Regions from separate parts of the Streptomyces sp. DSM 106670 genome, predicted to be linked through region 1. Evidence: predicted binding sites of a transcription regulator. Region 1 holds the regulator's gene; each other region holds the start of a gene.
The links. Region 1 encodes HrcA, which represses chaperone genes, less so after heat shock. Its sites were predicted from a motif close to TTNGCACTCNGNNNNNCNGAGTGCNAA; they were not measured.
Positions count from the first base shown of each region.

Region 2: groL (chaperonin GroEL) is a predicted target of HrcA. The motif match lies at 3,304-3,330, and genes of this name have one in related genera.
Region 3: groES (co-chaperone GroES) is a predicted target of HrcA. The motif match lies at 3,204-3,230, and genes of this name have one in related genera.

Region 1 is NZ_CM147704.1:2,363,789-2,369,833, reverse strand. Features, by position in the region: gene ACSMXR_RS10565 (DUF3097 domain-containing protein) at 1-307, opposite strand, end outside; gene ACSMXR_RS10560 (MBL fold metallo-hydrolase) at 384-1,115, opposite strand; gene hrcA (heat-inducible transcriptional repressor HrcA) at 1,290-2,306, shown strand; gene dnaJ (molecular chaperone DnaJ) at 2,307-3,449, shown strand; gene ACSMXR_RS10545 (nitronate monooxygenase) at 3,582-4,655, shown strand; gene ACSMXR_RS10540 (16S rRNA (uracil(1498)-N(3))-methyltransferase) at 4,652-5,398, shown strand; gene ACSMXR_RS10535 (histidine triad nucleotide-binding protein) at 5,468-5,827, shown strand; gene ACSMXR_RS10530 (ribonuclease Z) at 5,854-6,045, shown strand, end outside.
Region 2 is NZ_CM147704.1:4,653,944-4,659,988, forward strand. Features, by position in the region: gene ACSMXR_RS20535 (glucosyl-3-phosphoglycerate synthase) at 1-589, opposite strand, end outside; SAM riboswitch class I at 743-870, shown strand; gene thrC (threonine synthase) at 889-2,184, shown strand; gene ACSMXR_RS20545 (MoaD/ThiS family protein) at 2,220-2,498, shown strand; gene ACSMXR_RS20550 (cold-shock protein) at 2,944-3,150, shown strand; gene groL (chaperonin GroEL) at 3,494-5,116, shown strand; gene ACSMXR_RS20560 (hypothetical protein) at 5,309-5,788, shown strand.
Region 3 is NZ_CM147704.1:5,144,872-5,150,916, reverse strand. Features, by position in the region: gene ACSMXR_RS22975 (hydroxyacid dehydrogenase) at 1-933, shown strand, start outside; gene groL (chaperonin GroEL) at 1,015-2,640, opposite strand; gene groES (co-chaperone GroES) at 2,738-3,046, opposite strand; gene ACSMXR_RS22960 (DUF6234 family protein) at 3,337-3,822, shown strand; gene ACSMXR_RS22955 (polysaccharide deacetylase family protein) at 3,861-4,784, opposite strand; gene ACSMXR_RS22950 (THUMP-like domain-containing protein) at 4,917-6,045, shown strand, end outside.

The DNA of each region.
Region 1 (6,045 bases):
CGGGCACCGCCACCGAACCGGAAGCCGTACGGGTGGGGCGCACGGGACCGCCGGGGCCCGGGCGCACCAGCGTGACGACCTTGCCCTCCAGCAGGAAGCCGCGCGGCTCCATCGGGAACACCCGGTGCTTGCCGAACCGGTCCTCCAGGGTCACCGTCGGACCCTGCGCCGTCTTCTCGCAGCGGATCACCGCACCGCAGAAGCCGGTGGCGACCTCCTCCACGACCAGATCGGGTTCGGCGGGCACCTCGGGCACGGGGGCGGACCGCTTCCACGGCGGGGTCAGGTCCGGCTGGTAGCTGCGCATGGCCCGACGATAATCCGCCCGCCGCCGCGAAGAACCTCACCCCGCCCCGAAGATCCTCACGCCACCGCGAAGATCCTCACGCCACCGCGAACCGCTCCGCCAGCGCCGCCCGCTGCGCCCGGACGAAGGCCGCGTCCACCACGGCCCCGTGCCCCGGTACGTACAGCGCGTCCTCGCCGCCCAGCGCCAGCAGCCGCTCCAGCGCGGCCGGCCAGCGCGAGGCGATCGCGTCCGAGCCCGCCTGCGGCTCGCCCGACTCCTCCACCAGATCACCGCAGAACACCACCGGAGGCCCGCCGTCCGAACCCGGCACCAGCACCGCGAGGTCATGGCCGCTGTGCCCCGGACCCACGTTCGCCAGCAGCACCTGACGGCCGCCGCCCAGGTCGAGCGTCCAGTCGCCGCACACCTCGTGGTGCGGGGCCACCAGCGTGTCCGCCGACCGGGCCGCCTCGTCCTCCGTGACCCCGTGGCGCACCGCCGAGGCGCACAGCTGCTCCGCCCCGTCCCGCAGCAGCGCCCCGACGCCCACCGCCCCGTACACCTGCGCCCCGGCGAACGCGGCGGTGCCCAGCACATGATCGAAGTGCGGGTGGCTCAGTGCGATATGCGTCACCCTCCGCCCCAGCAGCGCCTCCGCCTGCCGGCGCAGCTCCACGCCCTCGCGCAGGGTCGCGCCCGTGTCGTACAGCAGCACCCCGTCCGGCCCGGCGACCAGCCCGGCGGTGGCGTCCCAGCCGGGCAGCCGCCGCCTGCCGATACCGTTGCCCAACCGCTCCCAGCCGAAGTCTTCCCAAGCGACGTCCATACCAGGACGCTATCGGCAACGACCTGCGCGGTCCTGTGGGAGCGTGGCCGGTCGCCCTTGCCCCGGCCCCACCCCACCCCCGTACACTGACGACGGGATCGCTGGCACTCGTACGTACCGAGTGCCAGCCGGACACCGGAGAGATCCGGAGAAACACAGCTGGAGGTGTGCGCGATGCTCAGCGAACGCAGACTCGAAGTGCTGCGCGCCATCGTCCAGGACTATGTCGGCACCGAGGAGCCCGTCGGCTCCAAGGCGCTCACCGAGCGGCACCGGCTGGGAGTCTCCCCGGCCACCGTCCGCAACGACATGGCGGTGCTGGAGGACGAGGGCTTCATCGCCCAGCCGCACACGAGCGCGGGGCGCATCCCCACCGACAAGGGGTACCGCCTCTTCGTCGACAAGCTCGCGGGCGTCAAGCCGCTCTCCTCGCCCGAGCGCCGGGCCATCCAGAACTTCCTCGACGGCGCGGTCGACCTCGACGACGTGGTCGGCCGGACGGTGCGGCTGCTCGCGCAGCTGACCCGGCAGGTCGCCGTCGTGCAGTACCCCTCGCTGACCCGCTCCACGGTGCGGCACGTGGAGCTGCTGGGGCTCGCCCCCGCCCGGCTGATGCTCGTCCTGATCACGGACACCGGCCGGGTCGAACAGCGTATGATCGACTGCCCTGCGCCGTTCGGCGAGGCATCGCTCGCGGATCTGCGGGCCCGGCTCAACAGCCGGGTCGTCGGACGCCGCTTCGCGGATGTCCCGCGCTTGGTGCAGGAGCTGCCGGAATCCTTCGACAGCGAGGACCGGGGGACGGTCTCCACCGTCCTTTCCACCCTCCTCGAAACCCTGGTCGAGGAGACGGAGGAGCGGCTGATGATCGGCGGCACCTCCAACCTCACCCGCTTCGGACACGACTTCCCGGTGATGATCCGGCCGGTGCTGGAAGCACTGGAGGAACAGGTCGTCCTGCTGAAGCTGCTCGGTGAGGCCACGGACTCCGGCATGACCGTACGGATCGGGCACGAGAACGCCCACGAGGGGCTCAACTCCACGTCCGTCGTCGCGGTCGGCTACGGTTCGGGCGACGAGGCAGTCGCCAAACTCGGCGTGGTCGGACCGACCCGCATGGACTACCCCGGAACGATGGGAGCGGTACGCGCAGTGGCACGTTACGTCGGACAGATCCTGGCGGAGTCGTAAGTGGCCACGGACTACTACGCCGTACTCGGCGTGCGCCGCGACGCATCTCAGGACGAGATCAAGAAGGCATTCCGTCGGCTCGCTCGCGAGCTGCACCCGGATGTCAACCCGGACCCGAAGACCCAGGAGCGGTTCAAGGAGATCAACGCCGCTTACGAGGTGCTCTCGGACCCGCAGAAGAAGCAGGTCTACGACCTCGGCGGCGACCCGCTCTCCGCGAACGGCGGAGGCGGCGGTGGCGCGGGCGGTTTCGGAGCCGGCGGCTTCGGCAACTTCTCCGACATCATGGACGCGTTCTTCGGCAACGCCGCACAGCGCGGGCCCCGCTCGCGCACCCGGCGCGGCCAGGACGCCATGATCCGGCTGGAGATCGACCTCAACGAGGCGGCCTTCGGCACCACCAAGGACATCCAGGTCGACACGGCCGTCGTCTGCAACACCTGCAGCGGCGAGGGCGCGGCCCCCGGCACCTCCGCCCAGACCTGTGACATGTGTCGCGGCCGCGGTGAGGTCTCGCAGGTCACCCGGTCCTTCCTGGGCCAGGTCATGACCTCGCGGCCCTGCCCGCAGTGCCAGGGCTTCGGCACCGTCGTGCCCACCCCCTGCCCGGAGTGCGCCGGCGACGGCCGCATCCGCTCGCGGCGCACGCTCACGGTCAAGATCCCGGCGGGCGTCGACAACGGAACCCGTATCCAGCTCGCCGGAGAGGGCGAGGTCGGCCCCGGCGGCGGCCCGCCCGGCGATCTGTACGTGGAGATCCACGAGCTGCCGCACGCCGTCTTCCAGCGGCGCGGCGACGATCTGCACTGCACGGTCACCATCCCCATGACGGCCGCGGCCCTCGGCACCAAGTGCCCGCTGGAGACGCTGGACGGCCTGGAGGAGATCGACATCCGGCCCGGCACCCAGTCCGGCCAGTCCGTGCCGCTGCACGGGCGCGGGATCACGCATCTGCGCGGCGGCGGCCGGGGCGACCTGATCGTGCACGTCGAGGTGATGACCCCCTCCAAGCTCGACCCCGAGCAGGAACGGCTGCTGCGGGAGCTCTCCAAGCTCCGCGGCGAGGAACGGCCCTTGGGTCAATTCCAGCCAGGTCAGCAGGGCCTCTTCTCCCGTCTGAAGGACGCGTTCAACGGCCGCTGAACCGCTTTCTGCCTTTCACCGCACCGCCCGCCGGTTCCCTACCGGCGGGCGGTGCGGCGTAGGGCGGGAGAACCGGTCAGGCCGCAGGCTGGCTGATTCGGCCCCGTGCACGGAACGTGGCACGATGCGGTCATGTCCTCCGAGTTGACCGATCTCTGCCGGTATCCGATCGTGCAGGCCCCCATGGCGGGCGGCGCGTCCGGACCCCAGCTCGCCGCCGCCGTCGCCGAGGCCGGCGGGCTCGGATTCCTGGCCGCCGGATACAAAACGGCGGACGGGATGTACAACGAGATCAAGCAGCTGCGCAGGCTCACCGGCGGACCGTTCGGCGTCAACCTCTTCATGCCGCAGCCCGCCCTCGCCGACCCCAGCGCCGTCGAGGTCTACCGCCACCAGCTCGCCGGCGAAGCCGCCTGGTACGAGACCCCGCTCGGCGACCCGGACAGCAGCGGCGACGACGGCTACGAGGCCAAGGTCGCGATCCTGCTGGAGGACCCGGTCCCGGTGGTCTCGTTCACCTTCGGCTGCCCCACCCGCGACACCCTCGACGCCTTCGCCCGCGCCGGTACGCACACCGTCGTCACGGTCACCTCGGCCGAGGAGGCCCAGAGCGCCCAGTGGGCGGGCGCCGACACCGTCTGCGTCCAGGGCGTCGAGGCGGGCGGCCACCAGTCCACCCACCGCGACGACCCGCAGCTCGACCAGACCGGCACCGGACTGCTCTCCCTCCTCGCCCAGGTCCGCGAGACCGTGCAGATCCCGATCGTCGCCACCGGCGGCCTGATGCGCGGCTCCCAGATCGCCGCCGCCCTCGCGGCCGGCGCGGACGCCGCCCAGCTCGGCACCGCCTTCCTGATCTGCCCCGAGTCCGGCGCGCACCTGCTGCACAAGCAGGCCCTCACCAACCCGCTGTTCGTCCGCACCGAGCTGACCCGCGCCTTCTCCGGGCGGCCCGCCCGCGGCCTGGTCAACCGCTTCGTCCGGGAACACGGCCCGTACGCCCCCGCCGCCTACCCCCAGGTCCACTACGTCACCAGCGGGCTGCGCCAGGCCGCCGCCAAGGCCGGGGACGCCCAGGGCATGGCGCTGTGGGCCGGACAGGGCCACCGGATGGCCCGCGAACTGCCCGCCGCCGAGCTGATCGAACTGCTCGCCGCCGAACTGGAGGCCGCCCGGGCGGCCCTGAGCATGAGGAGCCCCCGGTGACCGCACCGGTCTTCGTCGTCGAACGGATGCCCACCGGGCCGGAGTTCGTCCTGGACGGCCCCGAAGGACGGCACGCCGTCTCCGTCAAGCGGCTCCAGCCCGGCGAGGACGTCGTCCTCACCGACGGCCTCGGCCACTGGGCGGACGGCGTCGTCCACGCCGCCGAGGGCAAGGACCGCCTCACCGTCACACTCCACGCGGGCGTCCGGGAGGAGCCGGAGCCCACGCCCCGGATCACCGTCGTCCAGGCGCTCCCCAAGGGCGACCGGGGCGAGCTGGCCGTCGAGACGATGACCGAGACCGGCGTCGACGCGATCGTGCCCTGGCAGGCGGCCCGCTGCATCACCCAGTGGAAGGGCGACCGGGGCGCCAAGGCCCTGACGAAGTGGCGCAGCACGGCCCGCGAGGCGGGCAAGCAGTCCCGCCGGGTGCGCTTCCCCGAGGTGGCCGACGCCATGACGACCAAGCAGGTCGCCGCCCTCCTCGCCGACGCCGACTTCGCCGGGGTCCTCCACGAGGACCGCGACCACGACAGCACCCCGCTCGCCACCGCCGAACTCCCCGCCACCGGCACGATCGTGCTCGTCGTCGGCCCCGAGGGCGGCGTCTCCCCGCAGGAACTGGCCGCCTTCGCCGAGGCGGGCGCCCGCCCGTACCGCCTGGGCCGCAGCGTGCTGCGCACCTCCACCGCCGGGACCGCCGCGACCGCGCTGCTGCTGGGACGCACGGGGCGCTGGGGATGAACGGGGCCCGGCGATAGCATGCCCCTGTACTGATCACCACGGATCACCAGCGAACGAGGAGGCCCGGCCATGGCGGGAGAGCCGCAGACCGACTGCCTGTTCTGCAAGATCGTTTCGGGAGACATCCCGGCGACCATCGTCCGCGAGAGCGAGACCACCGTCGCCTTCCGCGACATCAACCCGCAGGCCCCGACCCACGTCCTGGTCATCCCCAAGGTCCACTACCCGGACGCCGCCACCCTCGCCGCCGCCGAACCGCGGATCGCCGCGGACGTGCTGACCGAGGCCGGAGCGGTAGCCGCCGACGAGAAGATCGACTCCACCGGCTACCGGATCATCCTCAACACGGGCTCCGGCGCCGGCCAGACGGTCTTCCACGCGCACGCCCACGTCCTGGGCGGCCGCGGCCTCCAGTGGCCGCCCGGATAGCGCCCGCCCGTCAGGAGCCCCTCCCCATGTCCGTACGCGAGTTGGTGGTGCTCGGCACCGCCAGCCAGGTCCCCACCCGGCACCGCAACCACAACGGCTATCTGCTGCGCTGGGACGGCGAGGGCATCCTCTTCGATCCCGGCGAGGGCACCCAGCGCCAGATGCTGCGGGCCGGGGTCGCCGCGCACGACATCGACCGGATCTGCATCACCCACTTC
Region 2 (6,045 bases), 2.3 Mb from region 1:
GCGGCTGTACGAATCCGGCCAGCTGCGGCCAGTGCAGATTGAGCAGCGGGCGTGCCACCAGTTCGGTGACGCGACCGCCCTGACCTGCTCTGTCGCCGAGCGGGCGGTCGTACATCGCCTTGACGAACTGGACCGTGGGGTCGGTGAGCAGGGGGCCGACCGTGCCCGAGACGAAGTCCGCCGAGAAGTCCTTGAGGTCGGCGTCCACGAAGCAGACGATCTCGCCGCTGGTCACCAGGAGCGACCGCCACAGCACCTCGCCCTTGCCGGGCAGCGCCGGGATCCGGGGCAGGATCGCGTCCCGGTGGACCACCCGGGCGCCCGCCGCCCGGGCCACGGCGGCGGTGGCGTCGGTGGAGCCGGAGTCGATCACCACGAGCTCGTCGACCAGCCGGACCTTCTCCATCAGCTCCCGGCGGATCGTCGCCACGATCGCGCCGACCGTGGCCTCCTCGTTCAGCGCGGGCAGCACGACGCTCACCGACGTACGGTGCGGATCGGCGTCCCGGGCGTCGGTGAGCCGGTTCAGCGGGCGGTCGCCGGACGACCAGGAACGCCTGGTCAGCCAGCGTTCCACCTCTTCGAGCACGGTCGGCACTCCCTGTGTGTGATCCATCTCGCGGTTCGGACGACTATCTCAACGGTCCGATGCTTCGGTTACAGTCTTGAACAACGCGTATGGCCGTCGCATGTCGGGGTCGGACCGCACATAAACGCCTGGATCGAAGATCCAGCGCCATAGAGCTCATCCAGAGGGACTGAGGGAACGGCCCGTTGAAGTCCCGGCAACCCTCCTGCCGACCGCGAGGTCACGGTGGGGAAGGTGCCAATTCCGTCTTGTGGCGAAATGCGTCGCAAGGAAGATGAGGAGAAAGGGCCTCCGCCATCATGGCTGTTCAGACCGTTGCAGGTAATGCCACCACCGCCCCCGTGGACCTCGGTCCCGCCGCGGCGCTTTCCTGCCGCGAGTGCGGCGAGCGTTTCGAGCTCGGCCCCCTTTTCGCCTGTGCGTCCTGTTTCGGACCGCTGGAAGTGGCCTACGACCTGCCCACCGGCTCCCCGGAGGAGCTGCGCAAGCGCATCGAGGCCGGTCCGAACAACATCTGGCGCTACGCACCGCTGCTGCCGGTGCCCTCCGACGTCGCGGAGAAGCCCAACATCAACCCCGGCTTCACCAAGCTGGTCAAGGCCGACAACCTCGCCCGTGAGCTGGGCGTGACCGGCGGCCTGTACGTCAAGGACGACTCCGGCAACCCGACGCACTCCTTCAAGGACCGCGTCGTCGCGATCGCCGTCGAGGCCGCCCGCGCCTTCGGCTTCACCACCCTCTCCTGCTCCTCCACGGGCAACCTGGCCGGAGCCGTCGGCGCCGCCGCCGCCCGGGCCGGACTGCGCTCCTGCGTGTTCATCCCGCACGACCTGGAGCAGGGCAAGGTCGTCATGGCCGCGGTGTACGGCGGTGAACTGGTCGGCATCGAGGGCAATTACGACGACGTCAACCGCTTCTGCTCCGAGCTCATCGGCGACCCGCTCGGCGAGGGCTGGGGCTTCGTCAACGTCAACCTCCGCCCGTACTACGGCGAGGGCTCCAAGACGCTGGCGTACGAGATCTGCGAGCAGCTCGGCTGGCGGCTGCCCGACCAGATCGTCATCCCGATCGCGTCCGGCTCCCAGCTCACCAAGATCGACAAGGGGCTCCAGGAGCTGATCAAGCTCGGCCTGGTCGAGGACAAGCCGTACAAGATCTTCGGCGCCCAGGCCGAGGGCTGCTCCCCGGTCTCCGCCGCCTTCAAGGCCGGCCACGACGTCGTACGGCCCCAGAAGCCGAACACCATCGCCAAGTCGCTGGCCATCGGCAACCCGGCCGACGGCCCGTACGTCCTGGACATCGCCCGCCGCACCGGCGGCGCGGTGGAGGACGTGAACGACGAGCAGGTCGTCGACGCGATCAAGTTGCTGGCGCGCACCGAGGGCATCTTCGGCGAGACGGCGGGCGGGGTGACGCTCGGTGTGACGAAGAAGCTGATCGAGGCCGGCGTCATCGACCCGACGCTCACCACGGTCGTCCTGAACACCGGCGACGGGCTCAAGACGCTCGACGCGGTCTCCGCGACCTCGCAGGCCACGGCGACCATCAAGCCGAGCCTGGACGCGTTCCGCGCCGCGGGCCTCGCCTCCGCCTGACCACCCCAGACCGCAGGAAGAGAAGGGCATCCACCATGAGCGTCAAGGTCCGCATCCCCACCATCCTCCGCACGTACACGGGCGGCCAGGCCGAGGTCCCGGCGGAGGGCGCGAAGCTCTCCGAGGTCATCGAGTCCCTGGAGAAGGACCACCCGGGCATCGCCGCCCGCGTCCTGGACGACCAGGGCAAGCTGCGCCGCTTCGTGAACGTGTACGTCAACGACGACGACGTGCGCTTCGAGGGCGGCCTGGACGCGGCCACGCCGGACGGCGCGGGCGTCTCGATCATCCCCGCGGTCGCCGGCGGCTGCTGAACCGCCCGGGGCCGCTCCACGGCGGCCCCCACCGCACCTCTGTGTGACCACGGTTGCCCCCTCCGCGAGAGAAGCGGAGGGGGCAATTCTGCATGGTTGAGCACGGTACAGTTGGGGAAGCCCCATCCGCTGCCCGTGCCGCCCGCATATGAGAATGCGCCCGGCCCCGATAAGAAGCAGCCAAAGTGCGTGAACCTCTTGCGGCATAAGTGCCCTTTGCCTGGCCCGACTTGCCCGTAAATCTCAGCAAACCCGCATATACGCGTGTTCTCCCGCGCCCAGAATTCCCGTCCGATTGACCTGTTGCAGAGGGCAGTTGGGCGGATACATTCGGCCGCGGTCGACGCGCTGCGGCGCCGCACACCCTCTCCTGTCGGAGGGTGAGTTCCGACCCGGGTCCGCGAAGTGCGGTCCCGTGCAAGGGCCAGTAATAGGGGAGTTAGGCATGGCTCAGGGCACCGTCAAGTGGTTCAACGCGGAGAAGGGGTACGGCTTCATCGCGGTCGACGGTGGTGCGGATGTTTTCGTCCACTACAGCGCGATCCAGATGGACGGGTACCGCACCCTCGAAGAGGGTCAGCGAGTTGAATTCGAGATCTCGCAGGGCCAGAAGGGGCCCCAGGCCGACATGGTCAAGCTCGCCGTCGGCTGAGCTCGGCGCGGTCGTCCGACGACACCACTCACGCACGTAGGGCCCGAACCCCGGATCAGGGGATCGGGCCCTACGCGCGTCCGGTGACCCGGTCGAGGGGGCGCGCCGCCGTCCACATCCGATGCCGCCGCTGTCCACATCCGACGAGGGACGCTTGCACTCGCAGGGGTCGAGTGCTAATCATTGGCGTTAGCACTCTCCAGGTGAGAGTGACAGAAACTTGGACCGGGCCGGTGAGGCCCGCAGGCGCGGTGGGGCAAGGAACCACCACGCACGCAGGCCGTCCGTCGCGGGCGCCTCTCGGTCCGGAGAAATCCACCCCTGTCCGGGAGGACCACTTCACATGGCCAAGATCATCGCGTTCGACGAGGAGGCACGGCGCGGTCTCGAGCGCGGGATGAACCAGCTCGCCGACGCCGTCAAGGTCACCCTCGGCCCCAAGGGCCGTAACGTCGTCCTCGAGAAGAAGTGGGGCGCGCCCACGATCACCAACGATGGTGTTTCCATCGCCAAGGAGATCGAGCTCGAGGACCCGTACGAGAAGATCGGTGCGGAGCTGGTCAAGGAGGTCGCCAAGAAGACGGACGACGTCGCCGGCGACGGTACGACCACCGCCACCGTTCTGGCTCAGGCTCTCGTCCGCGAGGGTCTGCGCAACGTCGCCGCAGGCGCCAACCCGATGGCCCTCAAGCGCGGCATCGAGAAGGCCGTCGAGGCCGTCTCCGCCGCTCTGCTGGAGCAGGCCAAGGACGTGGAGACCAAGGAGCAGATCGCTTCGACCGCCTCCATCTCCGCCGCCGACACCGAGATCGGCGCCAAGATCGCCGAGGCGATGGACAAGGTCGGCAAGGAAGGCGTCATCACCGTCGAGGAGTCCCAGACCTTCGGTCTGGAGCTGGAGCTCACCGAGGGTATGCGCTTCGACAAGGGCTACATCTCGGCGTACTTCGCCACCGACATGGAGCGTATGGAGGCGTCGCTCGACGACCCGTACATCCTGATCGTCAACTCGAAGATCGGCAGCGTCAAGGACCTGATCCCGCTGCTGGAGAAGGTCATGCAGTCGGGCAAGCCCCTGCTGATCATCGCCGAGGACGTCGAGGGCGAGGCGCTCTCCACCCTGGTCGTCAACAAGATCAAGGGCACGTTCAAGTCCGTCGCCGTCAAGGCCCCGGGCTTCGGCGACCGCCGCAAGGCCATGCTCGCGGACATCGCCATCCTCACCGGTGGCACCGTGATCTCCGAGGAGGTCGGTCTCAAGCTGGAGAACGCCGGCCTGGACCTGCTCGGCCGCGCCCGCAAGGTCGTCATCACCAAGGACGAGACGACGATCGTCGACGGCGCCGGTGACAGCGACCAGGTTCAGGGTCGCGTCAACCAGATCCGTGCCGAGATCGAGAACTCCGACTCGGACTACGACCGCGAGAAGCTCCAGGAGCGCCTGGCGAAGCTGGCCGGCGGCGTGGCCGTCATCAAGGCCGGCGCCGCCACCGAGGTGGAGCTCAAGGAGCGCAAGCACCGCATCGAGGACGCGGTGCGCAACGCCAAGGCCGCCGTCGAGGAGGGCATCGTCGCCGGTGGTGGCGTGGCTCTGCTCCAGGCCTCGGCCGTCTTCGAGAAGCTCGACCTCACGGGTGACGAGGCGACCGGCGCCAACGCCGTGAAGCTCGCGCTGGAGGCCCCGCTCAAGCAGATCGCCGTCAACGGTGGTCTCGAGGGTGGCGTCGTCGTGGAGAAGGTCCGCAACCTGCCGATCGGTCACGGCCTCAACGCCGCGACCGGCGAGTACGTCGACATGATCGCCGAGGGCATTCTCGACCCGGCGAAGGTCACGCGCTCCGCCCTGCAGAACGCCGCGTCCATCGCCGCGCTCTTCCTCACCACCGAGGCCGTCATCGCCGACAAGCCCGAGAAGGCCGGCGCGGCCGCTCCGGGTGGCATGCCGGGCGGTGACATGGACTTCTGATCGGCCACGGAGGCTCCGGCCTCCCCGCCTGATCCGAAGTTCCGCGTACGTCCCCGTACGTGCGCAGTACGTCCCACAGGGGCGGTACCTCCTTCACGGAGGTGCCGCCCCTGTGGCGTTCCCGGCCGCGCTGGAAGAATGCGCCGGGGGGCCGGTGGACCGGTCGCCGCGAGAACGGGGGACGGGGACGGGATGACCAAGGACTGGAAGGGGGCCTCGTTCGTGCTGGGCGGGGCCGTGCTGTTCGTGCTGGGGCTGTTCGTCGTGGTGACCGGGACGGGGCTCTCCGGCGCCCTCGGCATGCGGGTCGAGACCTTCGGCCGGATCGACTGCCACGACACGCGTACGAAGAAGGGGCAGACCGTCTGGCACTGCTTCGGCGAGAGCCCGGCCCAGCAGCGCGCCAACGACGCGGAGCGCAAGAGGGTGGCCCTGGAGTCGCTGCGCGCCCATGTGGACGGCACGCCCGAGCCGGCGGACATCCAGCGCGTCAGGATCCTCTTCGCCGACCACGACGGCCGGAACGACCCCGAGACCATCACCGCGACCCAGGTGTTCGACGGCGGACGGTGGTACGCCCACTCCTCGACGGTCGTCGGCTACGGCATGATCCCGCTGCTGCTGGGCGCGGGAGCGGCGGCCTGGGGCGGCTACCGGCTGCGCGGCCGGTAGGGCGGGCCGGCCGGTAGGGCGGGCCCGGCGGACACGCCCCAGGCCTGTGGCCGAATGCGTACTTGTCGCGCCCGGTGCCGTGCTGCACCGCGCGTTCATCCGTTTTCGGCGATGTAGGTGGCGCGCCGGCGACCGGTGAGGTAGGGCCGCCGCGCGGGCTGCCGGGCCCTCGCCCGCCGTGGTTCCTTCGTTCCGCCGGATGCCGCCGGCTCTCTTGGCAGCTCACTGCCCGGTCCGGCCGCCGCGTACAGCCATTG
Region 3 (6,045 bases), 2.8 Mb from region 1:
ACCGCGCTCGTGGACACCGACCCGGCGCTCGTCGCGCACCGGCTGACCGACCCGGAACCCGAGGTGGCGGCCGCGCTCGCCGGGGCGGAGCTGCTCATCACCTGCTGGGGCGCGCCCCCGCTGACCGCCGGCGTCCTCGCCGCCGCACCCCGGCTGCGGGCCGTCGTCCACGCGGCGGGAAGCGTCAAGCACCACATCACCCCGGCCTGCTGGGAGCGGGGCATCCGGGTCACCTCGGCGGCCGGGGCCAACGCGCTGCCGGTCGCGGAGTACACGCTGGCCGCGATCCTGTTCGCCGGGAAGAACGTGCTGCCCGCCGCCCACCGCTACCGGCGGCTGCGCGCCCCGCACGACTGGCGGGCGGAGCTGGCGGGGCACGGCAACTACCGGCGGTGCGTGGGCATCGTGGGCGCCTCGCGGATCGGCCGCCGGGTGATCGAGCTGCTGCGCCCGTTCGACCTGGACGTGCTGCTCTTCGATCCGTACGTGGACGCGGGGGCGGCGGCACGGCTCGGCGCGGCGAAGGCGGGCCTGGACGAGCTCTGTGCCCGGAGCCGGATCGTCTCGGTCCACGCGCCGGAGCTGCCCGCGACCCGGCATCTGATCGGTGCCGCCCAGCTCGCGGCGATGGCGGACGGGACGACGCTGATCAACACCTCGCGCGGTTCGCTGATCGACGAGGACGCGCTGCTGCCGGAGCTGGTGTCGGGGCGGCTGAACGCGGTGCTCGATGTGACGGAGCCGGAGGTTCCGCCGCCCGGATCGCCGCTGTACGACCTGCCGAACGTGCTGCTGACACCGCATGTCGCGGGTTCGCTGGGCGACGAGATCCACCGGCTGGCGGACTGCGCGCTGGACGAGGTGGCGCGGTACGCGAGCGGGCTGCCGTTCGCGGACCCGGTCACCCCGGACGACCTGGCGCGCAGGGCGTAGGCCGCCCGGAACGCACCGAGGCCCGGTGCCCCAGCGACGGGGGTACCGGGCCTCGGCCGTACCGGAAGGTACGGGGCCGTACTAGTGGGAGTGGCCGTGGCCGCCGTGACCGGCGTCGGCCTCTTCCTCGGCCGGCTTCTCGACGACCAGGGTCTCGGTCGTGAGCAGCAGCGACGCGATGGACGCGGCGTTCTCCAGGGCGGAGCGGGTGACCTTGACCGGGTCGATGACGCCGGCCTTGACCAGGTCGCCGTACTCGCCGGTGGCGGCGTTGAAGCCCTGGCCCTTGTCGAGCTCGGAGACCTTGGAGGTGATGACGTAACCCTCCAGGCCGGCGTTCTCGGCGATCCAGCGCAGCGGCTCGACGGCGGCGCGGCGGACGACCGCGACACCGGTGGCCTCGTCGCCGGTCTTGCCGAGGTTGCCCTCCAGGACCTTCACGGCGTGGACGAGGGCGGAGCCACCGCCGGAGACGATGCCCTCCTCGACCGCGGCGCGGGTGGCGGAGATGGCGTCCTCGAGGCGGTGCTTCTTCTCCTTGAGCTCCACCTCGGTGGCGGCGCCGACGCGGATGACGCACACGCCGCCGGCCAGCTTCGCGAGGCGCTCCTGGAGCTTCTCGCGGTCCCAGTCGGAGTCCGTGGACTCGATCTCGGCCTTGATCTGGTTGACGCGGCCCTTGACGTCCTCGGTGTTGCCACCGCCGTCGACGATGGTCGTGTCGTCCTTGGAGACGGTGACGCGGCGGGCGGTGCCGAGCACGTCCAGACCGGCCTGGTCGAGCTTGAGGCCGACCTCCTCGGCGATGACGGTCGCACCGGTGAGGGTGGCGATGTCGCCGAGCATGGCCTTGCGGCGGTCGCCGAAGCCCGGGGCCTTCACCGCGACGGCGTTGAAGGTGCCACGGATCTTGTTGACGACGAGAGTGGAGAGCGCCTCGCCCTCGACGTCCTCGGCGATGATCAGGAGCGGCTTGGAGGCGCCGGCCTGGATGACCTTCTCCAGGAGCGGCAGCAGCTCCTGGATCGAGCCGATCTTGCCCTGGTGGATCAGGATGTACGGGTCGTCGAGGACGGCCTCCATACGCTCCTGGTCGGACACCATGTACGGGGACAGGTAGCCCTTGTCGAAGGCCATGCCCTCGGTGAACTCCAGGTCCAGACCGAAGGTGTTGGACTCCTCGACGGTGATGACACCGTCCTTGCCGACCTTGTCCATCGCGTCCGCGATGAGCTCGCCGACCTGGGTGTCCTGCGCGGAGAGCGCGGCCACGGCGGCGATGTCGGACTTGTCGTCGATCGGGCGGGCCGTGGAGAGGAGCTCCTCGGACACGGCCTTGACGGCGGCGTCGATGCCCTTCTTCAGGGCGGCCGGGGAGGCGCCGGCGGCGACGTTGCGCAGACCCTCGCGGACGAGCGCCTGGGCCAGGACGGTCGCGGTGGTGGTGCCGTCACCCGCTACGTCGTTGGTCTTGGTCGCCACCTCCTTGACGAGCTGGGCACCGAGGTTCTCGTACGGGTCGTCGAGCTCGACCTCGCGCGCGATGGTGACACCGTCGTTGGTGATGGTGGGAGCGCCGAACTTCTTGTCGATGACGACGTTGCGGCCCTTGGGGCCGATCGTCACCTTGACCGTGTCGGCAAGCTTGTTGACGCCGCGCTCAAGGGCGCGACGGGCGTCCTCGTCGAACTTCAGAATCTTCGCCATGGGCTGTATCCCTCTCAAAATGAACTGCGCCCCTCGCCGCCCGGCTAGTTATTTCGCAGGGGGCCAGGGGCGCAGAACACAAGCAAACGTGGGTGAGTTACTTCTCGACGATCGCGAGGACGTCGCGGGCCGAGAGGACGAGGTACTCCTCGCCGCTGTACTTCACCTCGGTGCCGCCGTACTTGCTGTACAGGACGACGTCGCCGGTCTTGACGTCGAGCGGAAGCCGCTCGCCGTTCTCGAAGCGGCCCGGGCCCACGGCGAGGACGACGCCCTCCTGGGGCTTCTCCTTCGCGGTGTCCGGAATGACCAGGCCGGAAGCCGTGGTCTGCTCGGCGTCGAGCGGCTGGACCACAATGCGGTCCTCGAGCGGCTTGATCGCAACCTTGGAGCTGGTGGTCGACACGATCCGGTCTCCCCCTTCGGAGATCTCACGGGGTTTAACAGTCTGTGGGCGGCGACCAGACCGATCCGTCGTCGCGGGTGCCGGACCTGCCCTGTCGCGCAAAGGTGGTGCTGGCACTCTCCAGTGGGGAGTGCCAGACCCGAGACTATGACCGCGATTAGCACTCGGTCAAGCGGAGTGCCAATTCACCACCCTCGCGCCGTCCCGATCGAGGCTCGATCAGGGCTCCGTCGGGTCACCGTCCGGACAACGTGGGGACGGAGCGCGGTGTTCCGTACGACGGTACGGAGATGACGCCTGCCGAGAGCCGCCTGCCGGGACGCCCCGCCGAGAGAGCCGCATCGCGGCGGCAGTCGCCGGAGCCGGGCGGGTGCGCGGATCTGCTGGCGGGCCTGCTGCTGGTGGTCGCGGAGGTGGCGCTCGGTGCGCTGCTGGCGCTGTGGCTGGGGCTGCGGGGCCTGGCGCGGTCGCGCGGGGCGGCCGAGGGCAAGGTGTCCGCGCCTCCGCCCGCGGACCCAGGCACGGACTGGACGCCGATCGTCGTTCTGGTCGTCCTGACCCTCCTGGTCGCCTGCGTCGCCGTGGGGCTGCTGCGGAGCGGGTGGTACTGGTCCGGCGGGACGCAGGTGGTGGTCGCGGTGGCGCTGGGCGTCACGGTCCTGGCGTCCGCCGTGCAGGGAAGCGGCCGGGAGGCTCCGGAACCGGCTCCCACCTGGAACTCCCCGCCCTGCCGCAGCGGCGGCGGCAACGACGAATGCGCGCGCAGCGGAGGCTGAGCGCGCATTCGCGGCCGGTGTGCGGGGAAGGGCTCCGGTCAGACGTAGTCCTCCAGCTTCGCCACCGCGTACCCCTTGTCCGTGATGGTCTTCATGACCCGGCGGATCATGTCGGGCATCGAGCCCTTCCAGTCCCCCTTGCCCCGGAAGTGGGTGAGGACGATGTCGCCGGGGTGCAGGTCCCGGTCCCACTCGCGCCACTCCATGTGGTCGGGGAAGGCCTCGGAGGACCACAGCGGTACGGCGGTGATCCCGCAGGACTTGGCGATGACGAGCGTGTCGCGGTTGTAGTTGCCGTAGGGCGGGCGGAAGAGGGTCGGCCGCTTCCCGTAGTGCTTGAGGATCTTCTCCTGCTGGCCGCAGATCTCCCGCTTCTGCTCGGCGTAGGAGAGGCCGGGCAGATAGCGGTGGTTGAGGGTGTGGTTGCTGATGGTCACCCCGCGCTGCTGCATCTTCTTGAAGTAGCCGTAGTCGTCGCTGGTGACGTAGTCGCTGAGGAACGCGCTGTACGGGATGGAGAGTTCGGTCATCATCCGCAGCAGCTCGGGGTCCTTCTCCGCCCCGTCGTCCATCGTCAGGAAGACGATCTTCTCCTTGGTGGGGACGGTGGTGAAGACGGGCGGCAGCCCCTTGTCGTCCCGGACCTCGAAGCCCTTGCGGGTGGTGATGACCGGCTTCGTCTTCGGCGGCTCGGGGGCCGCGAGCGGGGTCTTGGCGAGGCCCCACTTCTTCGCGGCGACGGCCCGGGCGGCCTGCTTCTTCCTGAGCGCCTCCGCGTAGGTGTCGAGGGCGCGGGCCGGACCGGCCTGCGGGGCGGCCTCGCCCTGCTGGCCGGCGGCGGGCTTCGCGGGTCCGCCGGGGGCTCCCGTACCGCTGGCGCCCGTCTCCGCCGCGCATCCGGAGGCGACGGCGGCGGCCAGCAGGGCCGCCAGCACGACGACGCCCGATCTGTGCCGCTTCATGGCTGATTTTTCGTTTTGTCGTACTAGCTGCATGGCGCCGCATCCTGCCAGCCGTCGCCCCGTCTCCGGCCCCGACACCGCGAGCGGACCGGCGCCGTCCCCCGGCCGGCCCACACCGGGACACCGGCCACAATGGACCGGGTGAACGCATCGACCCCCGCCGCCCCGTCCGACGACCCCGCGCGCGCCGCCTTCGCCGCGCTGCGCACCCCCGAGGGCGAGCGGCTGCTGGCCGCTCTGCGCGACCACGACCCCGCCGACGAGCTGGCCACCGCGACCCGGCTGCGCCGTACGCACCCGGCGGAGCTGGTGTCGGCGGCGCTCGGCCAGGCCCGGCTGCGGCAGCGGGCGGTGGCGAAGTTCGGGGCCGAGGACGCCCACCGGATGTACTTCACGCCCAACGGCGTCGAGCAGGCCACCCGCACCTCGGTCGCCGCCCACCGCGCCGCCCGGTTCGCCGGGCTCGGCGTGCGGAGCGTGGCCGACCTGTGCTGCGGCATCGGCGGCGACGCGATCGCGCTGGCCCGCGCCGGGATCTCCGTACTGGCCGTGGACCGCGACCCGCTGACCGCCGAGGTGGCCCGCGCCAACGCCGAGGCGCTCGGCCTTGCCGGGCTGATCGAGGTGCGGTGCGCCGATGTCACGGAGATCGACACCGCCCCGTACGACGCGGTCTTCGTGGACCCGGCCCGGCGCGGCGGCCGGGGCAGGATCTTCGATCCGGAGGCGTACTCACCGCCGCTGTCCTGGGCGACGGCCGCCGCGCTGAAGGCTCCGAGGGCGGCGCTGAAGATCGCCCCGGGCATCCCGCACGAGGCGATCGGCCCGGAGGCGGAGGCCGAGTGGATCTCGGACGGCGGCGATGTGAAGGAGGCGGTGCTCTGGTACGGGGAGGGCTTCGCGCCCGGTGCGTTCCGGGCCACGCTGCTGCCCTCCGGGGCGACCCTGACCGCCCCGGCCCCGCTGCCCGCCCCGCCGGTGGGCCCGGTCGGGCGCTATCTGTACGAGCCGGACGGCGCGGTGATCCGGGCCCATCTGGTCGCCGACATCGTGGAGCGGTGCGGCGGGCGGCTGATGGACGAGACGATCGCGTACGTCACGAGCGACGAGCCGTACTCCTCCCCGTACGTCGCCGGGTACGAGATCACCGACCGGCTGCCCTTCAACATGAAGAAGCTGAAGGCGCTGCTGCGGGAGCGGGAGGTCGGCGTACTGACCGTCAAGAAGCGCGGTTCGGCGGTCGAGCCGGAGGAGCTGCGCC